3 regions of the Micromonospora sp. NPDC047730 genome follow, and region 3 is predicted to be linked to each of the others. Evidence: riboswitches for the same ligand, from Rfam matches in the RefSeq annotation. Region 3 holds a riboswitch; each other region holds the start of a gene.
What was found. Region 3 has a riboswitch for cobalamin ahead of ACGF5G_RS01910 (ABC transporter substrate-binding protein). Riboswitches for the same ligand answer to the same signal wherever they lie in the genome.

Region 1 (5,590 bases), on a different contig from region 3:
CTCGACCACGCCCGGCGCGCCGACGGCGGGCCGGACGCCAGCGGCACGGCCCGCGTGACGGGCGGCGCGGCCGGCGCGGTCAGCGCGTCCGGCACCACCGGGTCGGGTGCCTCCGCCGGCGCGGTGCCGCGCGCCGACTACCGCGCGCTGCCCCGGGTCACCTTCACCGACCCCGAGATCGGCGCGGTCGGCCTCACCGAACGGCAGGCCCGCGAGCGCGGGATCAACGTGCAGGTCGGCCTCGCCGAACTGCCGTCGTCGGCGCGCGGCTGGATCCACCGGAGCGGCAACGAGGGCTTCGTCAAGCTGGTCGCCGACGCCGACCAGGGCGTGCTGATCGGCGCGACGTCGGTCGGGCCGGCCGGCGGCGAGGTGCTCTCCGGGCTGGTGGTGGCGGTGCACGCGGCCGTACCGCTGGCCCGGCTCCGGCACATGATCTACGCCTACCCGACGTTCCACCGGGCCATCGAGGACGCGCTGCGGCACCTGCGCTAGACGGCCGTGCCGCCGCGTCCGCGCTAGACGGCCGCGCCGTGCCGCCCGGCGCCGGCGGCGAACCGGGCCGCCCCGGCCGCCGCGTCGGCGGCGAGCGAGTCCATCCCGTACGCCAGCTCGGTCGCCAGCGCCGCCGGCTCCGGCTGGCCGGCGCCGGCCAGCACGGCGGCCCGGTCGTTGCGCAGGCAGGTTTGCGGGTGCCGGGCGATCTCGGCCGCCAGCCGCTCGGCCGCCGCCCGCGCCTCACCCGGGGCGACCAGCCGGTTCACCAGCCCCATCGCGTACGCCTCCTCGGCCGGCACCGGCCGGCCGGTGAGGATCAGGTCCATCGCCCGGCTCTCGCCGATCAGCCGGGGCAGCCGGACCGTCCCCCCGTCGATCAGCGGCACCCCCCAGCGCCGGCAGAACACCCCGAGGACCGCGTCGGACTCGGCGACCCGCAGGTCGCACCAGAGCGCCAGCTCCAACCCGCCGGCCACGGCGTGACCGGAGATCGCGGCGATCACCGGCTTGCCGAGCGTCATCCGGGTCGGGCCCATCGGGCCGTCCCCCTCCGGCTCGACCCGGTTGCCGCTCGGGGTGCCGATCGCTTTCAGGTCGGCCCCCGCGCAGAACGTGCCGCCGGCGCCCCAGAGCACGGCCACCGCCGCGTCGGGGTCGGCCTCGAAGGCGCGGAACGCGTCGGCCAGGGCCCGGGCCGTCGGCCCGTCGACCGCGTTGCGGGCCGCCGGGCGGTCCAGGATCACCGTGGTCACCGGCCCGTCGTGCTCGACGCGTACGCCCATCGGCACAGCATGCCCCGGTGGTGCCGACGGCGCCAGGGGGCGTCAGCGCGCCTTCGCGGCGCCGGGCCGGACCAGGGTCGCGCCCAGCGCGGCGCCGACCACGCACGCCACCCCGGCCGCCTGCGGCCAGGCCAGCAGCTCGCCCAGCAGGACCAGCCCGACCAGCGCGCCGATCGCCGGCTCCAGGCTGAGCAGGATCGCGAAGACCCGGGCCGGCATCCGGCGCAGCGCGGCCAGTTCGGCCGAGTACGGCAGCACCGACGACAGCAGTGCCACCGCGACGCCCAGCGCGAGGGTCCACGGGTCGAGCAGCGCCGTGCCGCTGCCGGCGACCCCGAACGGCAGTACGGCGAGCGCGGCGACGGCCATTCCCAGCGCGAGGCCCCGGCTGCCCGGCACGCGGGCGCTGACCGCCTTGCCGAGCAGTACGTACCCGGCCCAGCCGACCGCGATGGCGACGCACAACAGCAGCCCCACCCGGTCCACCCCGGTCCCGCCGAGCCCGCTGATCAGCAGCACCCCGCCGCCCGCCAGGACCGCCCACGCCACGTCGGCGGGCCGGCGGCTGCCGGCGAGCGACACCAGCAGCGGCCCCGCGAAACCGATGGTGACCGCCACGCCGAGCGGCACGCGGTGCAGCGCCGCGTAGAAGGCGAGGTTCATCAGCGCCAGGGTGAGCCCGAACGCCCCGACCAGGCCGGCGGCGCGCCAGCCCAGCCGCAGCCCGGGCCGGGCCACGAGCAGCAGGATCAGCGCGGCGAAGCCGAGCCGCAGCGTGGTCGTACCGCCGGCGCTGGTGCTGCCGAAGAGCTGCTTGGCGACGGCCGCGCCGACCTGGGTGGAGAGCATGCCCAGCAGCATCAGCAGCGGTGGCGGCACGGCCCGGGGCCGGCCGAGGGCGACGGTCAGTCGGGCCGCCGGGTGGCCGGCCGGCAGCGGGCGGGAGGCGAGTGCGTACACCCGGACCACACTGGTCGCGGACGGCGCGGCCCGCGACCGGATTTCCCCGCCCGGCCGGCGGATCCGGGCGGCGGTCCGGTCCCTGGCGGGTTCGGCCCCTGGCGGGTTCGGCCCTGGCGGGTCCGGCCGGGTGGCGGATCCGGGTGGCGGTCCGGTCCCTGGCGGGTTCGGCCCTGGCGGGTCCGGCCCTGGCGGGTCCGGCCGGGTGGCGGTCCGGTCCCTGGCAGGTCCGGCCGGGCGGCGGCGGGGCGGCGGACGCAGGCGTCCGACTGGCCCAGCAGCGCCGGTCCGGTTGGCGCGGCGCTAGCATGCCGGGCGGCACGATCATGTGAGGTGCCCCGCGCGAGCGGGGAGAATCGGGAAGCCGGTGCGAATCCGGCACGGGCCCGCCGCGGTGACCGGGGAGCCACCGTCCACGCGCGAGAGCGCAGCCACTGGCCCGCCCGGGCCGGGAAGGCGGACGGCCAGGCGTCGATCCGGGAGTCCGAAGACCGGCCTCGCGGTCAGGTGCCCACGCCCCGAGCGTGGGCCGAGCGCAGCGGGAGCCTGCCTTGGATCTCTACGACGTCATTCATCGCCGCCGGGACGTCCGCGGCCAGTTCACCGGGGCGCCGGTGCCCGACGAGACGCTGCACCGCGTCCTGACCGCGGCGCACGCCGCGCCGAGCGTCGGCTACTCCCAGCCCTGGGACTTCGTACTCGTCCGCGACCCCGAGCTGCGGCGCCGGTTCCACGAGCACGTCCAGGCCGAGCGGGACACCTTCGCCGCCACCCTGGACGGGGAGGCGGCCGAGCGGTTCGCCCGCATCAAGATCGACGGGGTGCTGGAGTCCACCCTGTCCGTGGTGGTCACCTACGACCCGGCCCGCGGTGGCGCCGCCGTGCTCGGGCGGCACGCCATCGCCGACACCGGGCTCTACTCGGCCTGCCTCGCCATCCAGAACCTCTGGCTGGCCGCCACCGCCGAGGGGCTCGGCGTCGGGTGGGTGTCGTTCTACCGGGAGCCCTGGCTGGCTGAGCTGCTCGGCATCCCCGACGGCGTACGGCCGGTGGCGTGGCTCTGCCTCGGGCCGGTCACCCACTTCGAGGCCGTGCCCGACCTGGCCCGGCACGGCTGGCGGCAGAAGCGCCCGCTGGCCGAGGCGATCCACCACGACCGCTGGACGTCGCCGGACCGCTGACCTCACCACCGCGGAAGGGCTGGGCCCATCCGGCCGGGCGCGCCTGGTTCCGGGCCGGCAGAAACCTCGTCACGCACCGCTGCGGATCCGTCACCGGATACCGGTTTGCGGTCGCTCCTGCCGGGAAGTCGGTACGGGTGCGAGCACTCATGACGAAGATCGAGCAGGCCTCCGCGCTGGACCGGATCGGCGACCGGTTGCAGCGGGCCGTCCAGGCCACCCTCCGCCCAAGGCGCGTTCGCGACCTGCTGCACGGTGTCTGGCTGGGGCACCCGCTGCACCCGGCGATGGTGCAGGTGCCGGTCGGCGCGTGGCTCAGCACGGCCGTGCTGGACCTGATGCAGGGGCAGCGCCGCGCCGCCACCACGCTGTGCGCGGTGGGCACCATCAGCGCCCTGCCGGCTGCGGTCGCCGGGCTCAACGACTGGGCAGCCCTCGCCCGAGACCAGCGCCGGATCGGCCTGGTGCACGCCGCCTCCAACAGCATCGGCCTGGCGTTCTACGCCGGCTCCGTGGCCGCCCGGATGACCGGCCGGCACAACCTCGGCCGTACGCTCGGCTTCCTCGGGCTCAGTGCCGCGAGCACGGGGGCGTACATCGGCGGGCACCTGGCGTACAAGCAGGGCGCGCAGGTCAACCAGAGCATCTCCGAGCTGCACCGGATGAGCGACGGCTGGCACTCGATCGCGGACATGTCCGCCCTGCCGCAGCGAAAGCTGATCACCCGGGAGATCGACGACGTCTCGGTGATCCTCTACCGGCACGGCGACGAGGTCACCGTGATGCTGGAGCGCTGCCCGCACCAGAGCGGCCCGCTCGGCAAGGGCGAGGTGCAGGAGATCGACGGGCACGCGTGCGTGGTCTGCCCGTGGCACGGCAGCACGTTCCGGCTCAACGGCGGCGAGGTCGTGCACGGGCCGTCCGGCAACGACCAGCAGGTCCTGCCCACCCGCATCGTCAACGGCATGCTGGAGACCCGCCTCCCCTGACCCACCCCACCCCACCCCACCCCACCCCACCCCCTCCCTCACACCGCCCCACCCCTCACGCCGGTTGATCTCTCACGCCGGTTGATCTCTCACGCCGGTTGATCTCTCACGCCGGTTGATCATGAAGTTGTTGCCGTCCTGATCGGCGTGTCGCTGCAACAACTTCATGATCAACGAGGGCGCCCGGGGGTGGGTCAGGGGCGGCGGTGGCGGCCGATTAGGGGGTCGCGGGTGGTGTCGGCGTGGGCGCCGGCCAGCGGGCGGGGGGTGGTGGGCGCGTCGCTGTGGCCGCGGGGGGTGCTGTCGCGGGGGATCGCGGTCGTCCCGGTGTGGGTGGCTGCGCCGGCGCCCCGGGGAGCCGCGTCCCGTCCGGTTCCGTCGTGTGCCGTCCGGCCCCGTCCGGTTGCCTTGTGTCCGGTCGCGCGTCCGCTTCCGCTGCGGCTGCCTCCGTCCCGTCCGGCACCCCCGGTGCCTCGACGGCGTGTGGTGGCGGTGCGGGCCGCGCCTGCCGGTACGCGGGCGGGGCGGCCGCGCAGGCCAAGGACCGCGCCGAATTGCGCGCCGACGATGCTCGCCACCGCGAGGACGGCGGAGACCGCGAGTGGTCGGTTCACGCGGTCGGGCTCGCCGGCCCGGGCCGCTCCGACCGTCAGTGTCGGGGCCTCGTCGCCGGTCGCGTCGGCCGGCGGCGGCGCCGGGGCCTGCGCCGGGGGCGGGGGTGTCGCCCGCTCCGGGGTGACCTGTTCAGGGGTGGGCTGCGGGGCCGGCCGGGCCGGCAGGGGTGCGGTGGGCCGGGCGACGAGGCGGCCGGTGGCGTGCCGGCGGGCACCCCGGTCCTCGGCCTCCTGCGGGAGCTTCAGCAACTGGCCCGGGTGGATCCGGTCCGGGTCGTCGACACGGTTCAGCGCGGCCAGTTCACGGTAGTCGTCGAAGTCGTCGAGGTAGCGCTCGGCGACCCTGCCCAGGTGGTCGCCCCGGGCCACCCGGTAGACCACCGCCCCGTCGGCCGAGGCCGCCGGAGCAGGCTGCGCCGCCGAGGCCGGCCAGGTGGCCTGTGGCGGGACAGCCATCGGCGCGTTTGCGATCGGCGCTGCCGGCAGGGCGTACGGGCCGGCGACCGCCGTCGCCGCGCTCGCCGCCGGGCTGGCCGCGATGATCAGCGCGATCGACCCGACCAGGG
Region 2 (5,590 bases), on a different contig from region 3:
CGGCGAAGCGGAGCACGGCGGCGGCGTCCGGGACGGCCCGGCCGGTGACCTCCTCGACCACGGCGTCGACCTTGTCGGCGTCCCAGCCGAGGGTCTCCATGCCGACGACCAGCCGGCGCGCGAGGGCCTCGATCAGGTCGACGGCGTCGGCGGCGGTGCCGGCCGGCCCGTCGACGGTGTCGGTCAGCGCCTCGGGCAGCGCCAGCCGCTGGCCCGGCGCGGCGAGCAGCTCCTGCTCGTCGAGCCCGTACGCGGCGGCGAGGGCCTGGCGCAGGCCGGGCAGGGCACGGGCGCCGCCCCAGACCTGCGGGGCGCGCAGCACGGCGAGGACGAGGTTGACCCGGGGCTCGCCGGTGGGCGCGGCGGCGAGGATGTGCAGGCCGTCGCGGATCTGCACGTCCTTGACCTCGCAGAGGTACCCGTCGAGGTGCAGCACGAAGTCGTCGAAGTCCTCGGCGGCCGGCATGTCCTCGGCGTGCAGGTCGTGGTGCAGCTCCGCGGCGCGCACCAGGGCCCAGATCTGCGCCTGCACGGTGGGCACCTTGGCGGGGTCGAGCGCCTGCACGGTGGCGTACTCGTCGAGGAGTTGCTCCAGCTTCGCCAGGTCGCCGTACGTCTCGGCGCGGGCCATCGGCGGCACCAGGTGGTCGACGACGACGGCGTGCGCGCGGCGCTTGGCCTGGGTGCCCTCGCCGGGGTCGTTGACGATGAACGGGTAGACCAGCGGCAGGTCGCCGAGGACGGCGTCGGGGGCGCAGTCGGCGGCCAGCCCGAGGCCCTTGCCGGGCAGCCACTCCAGGGTGCCGTGCTTGCCCAGGTGCACCACCGCGTCCGCGCCGAAGCCGCCGTCGGTGGCGGGCGCGGCCAGCCAGCGGTACGCGGCCAGGTAGTGGTGGCTCGGCGGCAGGTCCGGGTCGTGGTAGATGGCGATCGGGTTCTCGCCGAAGCCGCGCGGCGGCTGGATCAGCAGCACCACGTTGCCGAAGCGCAGCCCGGCCAGCACGATGTCCCCGCCGTCGGTGTAGAGCCCGCCGGGCGGCTCCCCCCAGTGGGCGAGCATCCGCTCCCGCAGCTCCGCCGGCGCCTGGTCGAACCAGCGCCGGTACGTCGCCCCGGGCACCCGCGCCTCGGCGGCGGCGAGCTGTTCCGGGGTGAGCCACTCGACGTCGTGCCCCCCGGCGGCGATGAGGGCGTGGATGAGCGCGTCCCCGTCGTCGGGCACGGGGGCGTCGCCGAGGTGGTAGCCGGCCTCGGCGAGGGCGGCGAGCAGCCGGACCGCCGAGGCCGGGGTGTCCAGGCCGACGGCGTTGCCGACCCGGGAGTGCTTCGTCGGGTAGGAGCTGAGCACGACCGCGAGCCGCTTGTCGGCGTTGGGCACGTGCCGCAGCCGGGCGTGCCGCACGGCGATGCCGGCCACCCGGGCGGCCCGCTCCGGGTCGGCGACGTAGCTGGAGAGCCCGTCGGCGTCGATCCGCTTGAACGAGAACGGCACGGTGACGATCCGGCCGTCGAACTCGGGGATGGCCACCTGCATCGCGGCGTCCAGCGGGGACAGTCCGGCGTCGCTGCCGGCCCACTGCTCGCGGGTGCTGGTGAGGCAGAGCGCCTGGATCACCGGCACGTCGAGGGCGGCGAGCGCGCCCACGTCCCAGGCGTCCTCGTCGCCCCCGCCGGAGGCGTCGGCGGCGACCGTGCCGCCGGCGGCGAGCACGGTGACCAGCAGGGCGTCGCAGCGGCCGAAGAGCCCCAGCGGTCCCGCGCCGGCGGTGAGGCCGCGCAACGAGCCGCAGAAGATCGGCAGCGGGTTGCCGCCGGCCGCGTCGACGGCGTCGGCGAGGGCGTCGACGAAGCCGGTGTTGCCGGCGAGGGCGTGCGCCCGGTAGAAGACGATCCCGACGGTCGGCCGGTCGGGCCGCACGGGCCGGTCGCCGTGGACGCCGTACGTCGGGGTGGGCGCGGGCGGGGCGAACCCCTCGCCGGTGAGCAGCACCGTGTCGGAGAGGAACCGGGCGAGCTGGGCGAGGTTCTCGGGGCCGCCCTCGACCAGGTAGGCCAGCGCCTGGGTGGCCACTCCGGCGGGGACGGTGGAGGCCGCCATCAGCTCCGCGTCCGGCAGGGCCTCGCCGCTGAGCACGACCGTGGGCACGCCGGAGGCCAGCACCGTGGCGAGCCCGTCCGGCCACGCCTGCCGGCCGCCGAGCAGGCGTACGACCGCGAGGTCCACGCCGTCGAGCAGCGCGGGCACGGCGTCGGCGGCGACCCGGGCGGGGTTGGCGAGTCGGTAGTCGGCGCCGCTGGCGCGGGCGGCGAGCAGGTCGGTGTCGGCGGTGGACAGCAGCAGGATGCGCACGGACGGCTCCGGAGAGTGACGCCCGGATCGACGCGAGGACGATCGGGCGGTACGAGGGGTGGGCGCGGTTCAGCGGGTACGGCGGGCCGGGAAGCGGCTCACCGGCGGGCCGACGGGGTCGGGCGGCGCGGTGCGGGCGTCAGGGACGGGCGACGCGCCCGACCGCTGCGGGGCGACCGGGGGCGGGCACACCACGGTCGGCCGGACGCGCGCCGCGGCGGCCGGACGGGGCTGCGGAAATACGGCTGCTCGCCGGCGCGCTGTGGCGGCCGGGCACGATGCGACGATGATCGTCGATGGCGGAGACGCGGTGCGTCATCGGGTCCTCCTCGGGTGTCCACGCCCTGGGGTCACTCCCGACGGCCGAAGTATCCTGGCTCCCGGATCGACGCTCACCCCCGGTCTTCCAACCGCGCACGCACGGCCGTGACTCACGAGGGGGGATCGCTCCCCGGTGACAGTGGCGGGACCGCGCCGGAATCACACCGGCTTCCTTCACTGCCGTCAGGCCGCGAATGCTGCCACACCCCCGGTCCCCGGGTCAACGCGACGGGATCGGAGGCCGACCCCGCCGGGCCGTCGCGACGGCCAGGGCCAACGTCGACAGGACCAGGACCCGGCCCACGTCGGCGGCGGCGATGATCTCCCGGGCTGCCCTGCGGTCGGCGAGCGCTCCGGCGAACAGGCCGGTGACCAACCAGGGCAGGAACTGCGCCGCGGCCACGGCGGCCACCGCCACCGGGTCGTCGCTCAGCGCGGCGGCGAGGAGCGGGAACGCCGCCACGCGGATGCCGTCGCCCAGGTTGGCCAGGGCGGCGGCGCTCCAGAATGTCCAGAAGGGACGGCCCAGGGCCGACGACCGGTCAGCCATGCCGGACACCCTACCGCCCGCCCCGTCCCCCCGGGTGGCGCCGCCAGGCAGGGGCGGCCGACGACAGCTGCCCGGCACGGACGGGCGGGACGCGCGCTCCTGACCTCGGGGACAGCCGTCGAGCTTCCAGCACCTACGATCGGGCGCCAGTCCGCCGCGTCGTCCGGAATCCAGGGAGTTGTGCGCCATGGCCGCCGTAACGTTCCAGCACCTCGCCGGTCGGGTCTGGCTCTGCCCGGGTGATCCGGACCCGGAAGCCGTCCAGGCCGGCGTCGCCCTGGTCGCCGACGACCGGGGCAGCGTGCTGGTCGACGCAGGGCAGAGCCCCGCGCACGCCCGGGAGATCCGGTCCGCGCTGGCTGCCGCCGGGCTGCCCCCGCCCCGCTGGCTGGTCTACACGCACCACCACTGGGACCACGTCTGGGGCGCCTGCGCCTGGCCCGGCGTGGAGATCGTCGGCCACGTCGCCGGCGAGCGGCTGCTGCGTGCGGAGGCGGCCCGGCCGTGGAGCCATCGGTACCTGCGGGAGCAGGTGCGGGCGAATCCGCGGCTCGGCCCGAGTTTCCGGGCCCGGGCGCTGGCGGTCGACTCGTGGGACGGCTTCGCGGTGCTGCCGCCGACCCGGACCTTCACCGACGAGTTGGAGCTGCCGGTCGGCGTGCGGGTGCGGCACGTCGGGGGCGCCCACGCGCCGGACTCGACGGTGGTGGCGGTGCCGGACTCGGGCGTGCTGCTGCTCGGCGACTGCTTCTATCCGCCGCCGGCGCACCTGCGCACCCCCGAGGACCGGCCCGACCTCGCCCTGGTACGCCGGCTGCTGGCCGACGACGTCCACTGGTACGTCGCGAGCCACCAGCCGCCGATGACGCTGGACGAGGCACGCGCGGCGGTCGCCGCCGGGCGGTGACGCCACGGCGGCGCCACGGTCAGCGGACGCGGCGCTCCGGGTGGGCCCGGTTCCAGGCCCGCATCCGCTCCGGGTAGCCGGTGCGGGCGGCCTCGTACAGCGGCACCGCGTGCTTGCGGGCGATCGACCCGGCGGCGCGCGGCGAGCCGGTGCGGCGGCGGATCCACTCGCCGTCGTGGGCGATCGCCACCACGGTGGTGTCGGTCGCCGTGGTCTCCGGCTCCAGGTAGAACTCCACGCCCCGGCGGCTGGTGACGAACGCCTCCAGCGCGGCCAGGTCCTCGCGGGTCGCCTCGCGGTCGAGCTTCGTGGGGGCCGCGTCGGTGCCGCGCGACCGTCGACTGAACCAGCCCATCCCCCCGCTCCTCTCCTCGGCGTCCTCCCAGTGCAGCACCGTTTCCTGGGAGGCGGCTGCGAGCCGGGTGTGAGTGCCCTGCGGATGTGCCGCGTCAGCGGGCCGGCGGGCGGGTGGCCGGCACCAGGGCCAGGGTGGGCAGCAGCAGCACCGGCACCACGAGCAGGGCGGGCAGCGTGCCGACCCGGTCGCCGAGCAGGCCGAGCAGCGGCGGGCCGGCGAGGAACGCCGTGTAGCCGATCACGGCGACCACGCTGACCCGGGCCGGCGCCTGCCGCTCGTCGTCGGCCGCCGCGCTCATCCCCACCGGGAAGCCCAGCGACGCGCCGAGCCCCCAGAGCGCGACGCCGGCGACCGCCACCGGCCCGGAGCCGGCGAGCACCGCCACGCCCGCGCCGACGGTGGCGAGCAGGATCGTGGCCGACAGGACGGGCACGCGGCCCCACCGGTCCAGCGCGACGGTGCCCGCCGTGCGGCCCAGGGTCATGCCGACGACGAAGACCCCGAACACGGCCGCGCCGGCCGCCTCGCTGAGGCCGTGGCCGTCGATGAAGGCGACGGCGAGCCAGTCGTTGGCGCTGCCCTCGGCGAACGCCGACACCAGCACCAGCAGGCCGATGAGCAGCGTGCGCGGCTCCCGCCAGGCGGCGAGCAGGTCGCGGCGGCGCTCGGCCGGGGCGGCCGAAGCGGCGGCGGTGCCGCTCTCGGCCGCCGGCAGGAACGACCGGACGGCCAGCAGCGTGCCGCAGAACACCGCCGCCGCCAGCGCGGCGAGGTGCGCGGCGACCGGCAGGCCGAGGCGGGCGGCCCCCGCGCCGAGCCCGGCGCCCGCCACGGAGCCGAGGCTCCACGCGGCGTGGAAGCGGGGCATGATCGTGCGTCCGAGCCGCCGCTCGACCGCCGCGCCCTCGACGTTCATGGCGACGTCGCAGATGCCGGAGCCGTAGCCGAACGCGCACAACCCGACCGCGACCCCGACCAGGGAACCGGCCGGGGCGGCGACCCCGGCCACGGTCAGCCCGGCCGCGACGAGCAGGCAGCCGAGGGCCACCGTGCGGGCCGCCCCGAGCCGCTGGGCCACCAGGCCGGCGGTGGGCATCGCGAGCA
Region 3 (5,590 bases):
GAAACCCACCGCGCCGCTGACGGCGACCAGCGCCGCGGTGAGCAGCGCGGTGGCGACCAGCAGCAGCCACCGGACCCGGGTGACGGGCACGCCGAGGGTCTCGGCGGCGTCCTCGCCGAAGGCGAAGGCGTTGAGCGTGCGGGCGTACGCCGCCACGAGGGCGAGCACGGCGGCCAGCACCGGTACCACCCAGGCCAGGGCGGGCCAGTCGACGCGCGCCAGCGAGCCGGAGAGCCAGAAGGTGATGCTCTGCGTGGCGTGCGGGTCGGCGACCCAGACGATGACGAACGACGTCGCCGCCCCGCACAGCTGCGCGACGGCGACCCCGGCCAGCACCACCCGGGTGGGCGCCAGCGCGGCCCGCCGGCCGGCCACCGCCGCCACGACGGCGAACGCGGCCAGCGCGCCGGTGAAGGCGCCCCCGGTGAGCGCCGCGACCCCGCCGCCGACGCCGAGGACGAGCACCGCGACCGCGCCGAGCGACGCCCCGGAGGAGACCCCGAGCAGGTACGGGTCGGCCAGCGGGTTGCGGGTGACGGTCTGTGTCACCGCCCCGACGGCCGCCAGCCCGGCGCCCAGCACTGCGGCGCCGAGCACCCGGGGCAGGCGCAGCCGCCAGACGATGTGCTCGCGCAGCAGCGGCACGTCGGCGTGGGCCAGGCCCAGGCGGTCGGCCACGACGGCCCAGACCGTCGACACGGGGATGTCGGCCGGCCCGACGGTGACGGCCGCCCCGATCGACACGACCAGCACCGCCAGCAACGTGACCAGCAGCGCGACGGTGCCGACGGGACGGACGGGCCGGCCGCGCCGGACCCCGGAGGCAGTGGCGCCGGGATCCGCGCCGGCCCGACCGCGCACGGCGAGACGGCGGGCCACGGCGAGACGGCGAGCCACGGCGGTACGGCGAGCCACGGCGGTACGGCGCGCCACGGCGGTCAGCGGCCCGCTCGGGCGGGAAGCTGCGCCATCCCCGCGGCGAGCGCCTCGACGCCGAGCACCGCCCGCACCCCGGCGGTGGTGGACGAGAACGGAATGACGACGAACCGCTGCCCGGCCACCGCGGGCAGGTCCTTGAGGGTGGGGTGCCGGGCCAGGAACGCCTGCTTCGCGGCGGCCGGGTCCCAGGTCGCGTCGACCAGCACGACCGCGTCGGGGTCGCGCGCGACGGCGCTCTCCCAACTGGTGTCGGCCCAGCCGCCGGCGAGGTCGCCGAAGGCGTTGCCGATCCCGACCGCCGACATGATCATGTTGGGGCTGCCGCAGCAGGCGCCCACGCTCGGGGCGTCGGTGCCGGCGTCCCACCAGAGCACGGAGACGTCCCGCGTGCCGTCGAGCCTGGCGGCAGCGGCGGCGATCCGGGCGCGGTGGTCGGCGATGAGCGTCTCGGCCCGCTCCGGCACCCCGAAGACGGCCGCGACGTCCCGGATCTCGGCGAACACGTCCTCGACGGTGAGCTTTCCCGGCCGGTGCGACTTCGGGCACCCGGCGGGTGAGAGGTAGGTGCCGATGCCGAGCCCCGCCAGGGCGGCCCGGTCGCCGACGCCCTCGTCGCCGAAGGCGCTGTGGAACGAGGCGTAGACGAAGTCTGGCGCCGTCTCCAGGAGTTTCTCCTTGGCCGGGTACTTTCCGGACAGCACCGGCACCGATGCGTACGCGGCGGCGTGCTCCGGCAGGATCGCGTCGTCCAGGTACGCCGTGCCGGCCATACGGTCGGCCAGGCCGAGCGCCAGCATGATCTCGGTGGCGGGCTGGTTCAGGGTCACCGCCCGCTGGGGCGGGGCGGCGACGGTGACCGGCGTGCCGCAGTTGGTCAGGGTGGCCGGCGCGCCGGATGCCGGGGCGGGGTCGTCGTCCGTGGCGCAGGCGCCGAGCAGGACGAGGAGGACGGACAGGGGCGCGGCTACGCGCCGGGACAGGGTGGACCGCACAGCGCGCACGCGCATCGGGACCGCCTTCCAGCACCTCGTGGACGGGTCATCGCAGTGCCGTGGCCGGTCTCCTGGCTGACGGGAGGTGCGTCCGTGGCCGGCCTTCCCAGGCGTGCGACACGCCCAGTGACCTCTGACGACGAGGGCCGCGGACTTCCCGATCACAGTGGCGAGGGCCGCACCGGTCTTCCACCGGCTTCCCGAACACCACGGCAGCGTCACCCTAGCCTGCGCCCGGCCCCGAATGCCACGGTGACGAATGCCTCGGAGCGGCCTTCTTCACCACTGTGGACGGTGCGGCGCGCGGCGGTTCACGCTCCCGGCGGGGGCGGAAGGTCGACGACCCGGGTCGCCCAGCGGGCCATCAGGGCCGGGTCGTGGGTGATCAGCAGGACCCCGGCGCCGCGCTGCCGCTGGTAGTCGGTGATGACGGCGGCGAGGTGGGCCTGGGTGGAGGCGTCGAGCATGGCGGTGGCCTCGTCGCAGAGCAGGTAGGCCGGCCGGTGCACGAGCGCCCGGGCGAGGCAGGCCCGTTGCAGCTGCCCGTCGCTGACCGCGTGCGGGCGGCGGGCGAGCAGGTCCGCGGTGAGGCCGACGAGGTCGGCCAGCTCGGCCGCGCGGGCCCTGGCCTGCTCGGCCGGTACGCCGGTGGCGCGGAGCGGTTCGGCGACGATGTCCGCGAGGCTGAGCCGCGGGTCGGTGGCGGCGCGTGGGCTCTGGAACAGGATCGCGACGCGGGTGCGGACGGCCGCCGGCAGCCGGTGGCGGACTCCGGCGACCCGGTGGCCGTCGAGGGTGACGTGCCCGGCGTCGGGGGCGTGCAGCAGGGCGAGTACCCGGGCCAGGGTGGACTTGCCGCTGCCCGAGGGCCCGTGCAGCCCGACCGTCTCGCCGGGGGCGACGTGCAGGTCGACGCGGTCGAGGACGCGCTGCCGACCGTAGGCGACGGTGACCTGGTGGGCGGCGAGCGCGGTGGCGGTCGCCTCCGGTCCGAGGTGTCGACGGGTGGCCGTGGTCGTGGTCATGCCGGCGCTCCGAAGGGCAGCGGGTGGTGGCAGGCGACCTGGCCGGAGCCGTCCACGACCGGGGTGGGCGGCGTGCGGCAGGTGTCGGTGGCGCGGTCGCAGCGCGGGGCGAAGGCACAGCCGGCGGGCAGGTCGGTGAGCATCGGCGGGTGGCCGGGCACGGGGCGGAACGCCCGCTCGGGCAGGGCGTCGAGCAGGCCCACGGTGTAGGGGTGGGCGGGCGCGGCGAACAGCGCCTCGGTGGGCCGGCGCTCGACGACCCGGCTGGCGTACATGACGGCGACGGTGTCGGCGACGCGGCGGGCGGCGGCCAGGTCGTGGGTGATGAGCAGGACGGCGTTGCCGGCGTCGCAGCGGCGGCGCAGCAGGTCGAGGGTGTGGTCGACCAGGGGCCGGTCGAGGCCCGTGGTCGGTTCGTCGGCGAGCAGCAGCGGCGGGTCGGGGGCGAGCGCGAGGGCGGTGGCCAGGCGTTGCGCCATGCCGCCGGAGAGCTCGTGGGGGTAGCGGTCGAGGTCGGCGGGGTCTAGCCCGACGTCGGCGGCGACCCGCTCGGCCGCCGAGGGCGCGTCGCGGCGGGCGTGCCCGTGGGCGCGCAGGGTCTCTGCCAGCAGCCGCCGGCCGGTGCGTACGGGGGTCAGCGCGGTGGCGGGGCTCTGCGGCACCAGCCCGACCGCGCGGCCGCGTACGGCGCGGGCGAGGTGGCGCTCGGTGCAGCCGATCAGGTCGACCTGGTCCCCGCCGGGCGGGCGCAGCCGGGCGTGGCCGGAGACGGTGGCGTTGCCGGGGAGCAGGCCGAGCAGGGCGTGGGCGAGCACCGACTTGCCGCAGCCGGACTCCCCCACCACGGCCACCAGTTCGCCGGGGTGGACGGTGAGGCGCAGGTCGGTGACGGCCCGCACCACGGCGTCACGGAGCTGGAAGCGGACGGTCAGCCCGTCGACCTCCAGCAGGGCGGGACGAGGACCGGCCGCGCTGCCGACCGTGGAGGCGGCGCTGCCGACCGTGACGGGCGTGGCGTCGCCGGTGGCGGCGGTGCCGGCCGTGGCGGCGTGGGGCTCGCGGGTGGTGGTCAAAGGTTCAGCTCCGCTCGTACGCGCGGGTCGAGGCGGTCGCGCCACCGGCCGGTGAGGGTGGCCAGGGCCAGCGTGACGACGACGAGGAGCAGGCCGGGGACGAGGCTGGCCCACCAGGCGCCGGTGAGCAGGGAGCGCTGCCCGTCGTTGATCATGTTGCCGATGGAGGCCAGGTGCGGGGGCAGGCCGAGACCGAGGAAGGACAGCGCGGTCTCGTGCCAGACGGCGTGCGGCACCATCAGCGTGGTGGCCAGGGCCAGCCGGGGCAGCACGTGCGGGAGCAGGTGCCGGGTGATCACCCGCGCGCGGCTGGCGCCGCCGGCGATCGCGGCGTCGACGAACGGCCGGGTGCGCAGGCTGAGCAGCTCGGAGCGGACGATGCGGGCGGTGGACAGCCAGTGCGTCAGCCCGATCGACACGATCACCGCGCCGAGGCTGGGGCGCAGCATCGCGACGATGAAGATGCCCAGCAGCAGGTGCGGCAGCGCCGCGATGGTGTCGACCACCCGCATCAGCGCCCGGTCGACCCAGCCGCCGAGGGTGCCGGCGACCGCCCCGACGAAACCACCGATCACGGTCGCCACGAGCGCGGCGACCGCGCCGACGAGCAGGGAGACACGCAGGCCGTAGAGGCCGCGGTGGGCCACGTCGCGGCCCAGGTCGTCGGTGCCGGCCGGGTGCGCGGCCGAGGGCGCGAGCCGGGTACGCGCCAGGTCGACGGCGCTCTCGTCGAGCGGCCACAGGACGGGGGCGAGCAGGCAGGCGGCGACCGCGCCGACGAGCACGGCCCAGGCGACGGCGGTACCGGCGCGGCCGGCCCGCGGCTTCGGCCGCCGGACGCGGGCGGGGCGGGCGAGGTCAGTCATCGAGGCGTACCCGGGGATCGGCGGCGGAGTAGGCGAGGTCGGTGGCCAGGTTCGCGGCCAGTACCACGACGGTGGTGGCGAGGGTGGTCGCGGCCAGCAGCGGGAAGTCGCTGCCCAGCGCGGCCTGCACCGTCACCGCGCCGAGGCCGGGCAGGGAGAACACGGTCTCGACCAGGACGGCGCCCCCGATCAGCTCCGGCAGGTGGGTGCCGACGAGGGTGAGGAACGGCAGCAGCGCGGTGCGCAGGGCGTGGCCGAACAGGACGGTGCGGCCGGGCAGGCCCCGGGCCCGGGCGGCGAGGACGTGGTCGTCGCGGAGGCTCTCGGCGACGGCGTCGCGGATGAACAGGACGAACCACGGCGCCTGGGCGACCGCCAGCACCGTTACCGGCAGGACCAGGTGCCGGGCCACGTCGGCGGGGTCGGTGGTGGTGGCGGTGACGTCGGTGAGCCCGCCCGCCGGCAGCCAGCCGAGGGTCAGGGCGAACAGGGCGATCGCGGCCAACCCGATCCAGAAGACCGGCATGGACTGCACCGCGTACGCGCCGGCGCGCAGCACCCGGTCGAACCAGCCGCCGCGCTGGTACGCGGCCAGGGTGCCCAGCAGCAGGCTCGCCACGAGGACGAGGGCGAGGGCGGCGCCGACGAGCAGCAGGGTCCAGCCGGCGCGGGCGGCCAGCACGGAGGTGACGGGT

Region 1: it holds a riboswitch for cobalamin, as region 3 does, so the genes downstream of both, bluB (5,6-dimethylbenzimidazole synthase) here and ACGF5G_RS01910 (ABC transporter substrate-binding protein) in region 3, are expected to answer to the same signal.
Region 2: it holds a riboswitch for cobalamin, as region 3 does, so the genes downstream of both, cobN (cobaltochelatase subunit CobN) here and ACGF5G_RS01910 (ABC transporter substrate-binding protein) in region 3, are expected to answer to the same signal.

What each region holds. Positions count from the first base shown of each region.
Region 1 covers NZ_JBIDCU010000002.1:629,194-634,783, forward strand. Annotated here, with positions in the region: gene ACGF5G_RS09100 (dihydrolipoyl dehydrogenase family protein) at 1-495, shown strand, start outside; gene ACGF5G_RS09105 (crotonase/enoyl-CoA hydratase family protein) at 519-1,280, opposite strand; gene ACGF5G_RS09110 (DMT family transporter) at 1,323-2,240, opposite strand; cobalamin riboswitch at 2,555-2,755, shown strand; gene bluB (5,6-dimethylbenzimidazole synthase) at 2,792-3,421, shown strand; gene ACGF5G_RS09120 (Rieske 2Fe-2S domain-containing protein) at 3,571-4,410, shown strand; partial or broken gene ACGF5G_RS09125 (LysM peptidoglycan-binding domain-containing protein) at 4,863-5,590, opposite strand, start outside.
Region 2 covers NZ_JBIDCU010000011.1:166,229-171,818, forward strand. Annotated here, with positions in the region: gene cobN (cobaltochelatase subunit CobN) at 1-2,350, opposite strand, end outside; cobalamin riboswitch at 2,717-2,846, opposite strand; partial or broken gene ACGF5G_RS24090 (MFS transporter) at 2,931-3,221, opposite strand; gene ACGF5G_RS24095 (MBL fold metallo-hydrolase) at 3,409-4,128, shown strand; gene ACGF5G_RS24100 (hypothetical protein) at 4,148-4,483, opposite strand; gene ACGF5G_RS24105 (MFS transporter) at 4,578-5,590, opposite strand, start outside.
Region 3 covers NZ_JBIDCU010000001.1:393,363-398,952, reverse strand. Annotated here, with positions in the region: gene ACGF5G_RS01915 (FecCD family ABC transporter permease) at 1-897, opposite strand, end outside; gene ACGF5G_RS01910 (ABC transporter substrate-binding protein) at 939-1,946, opposite strand; cobalamin riboswitch at 1,975-2,158, opposite strand; gene ACGF5G_RS01905 (ABC transporter ATP-binding protein) at 2,243-2,956, opposite strand; gene ACGF5G_RS01900 (ABC transporter ATP-binding protein) at 2,953-4,029, opposite strand; gene ACGF5G_RS01895 (ABC transporter permease) at 4,026-4,895, opposite strand; gene ACGF5G_RS01890 (ABC transporter permease) at 4,888-5,590, opposite strand, start outside.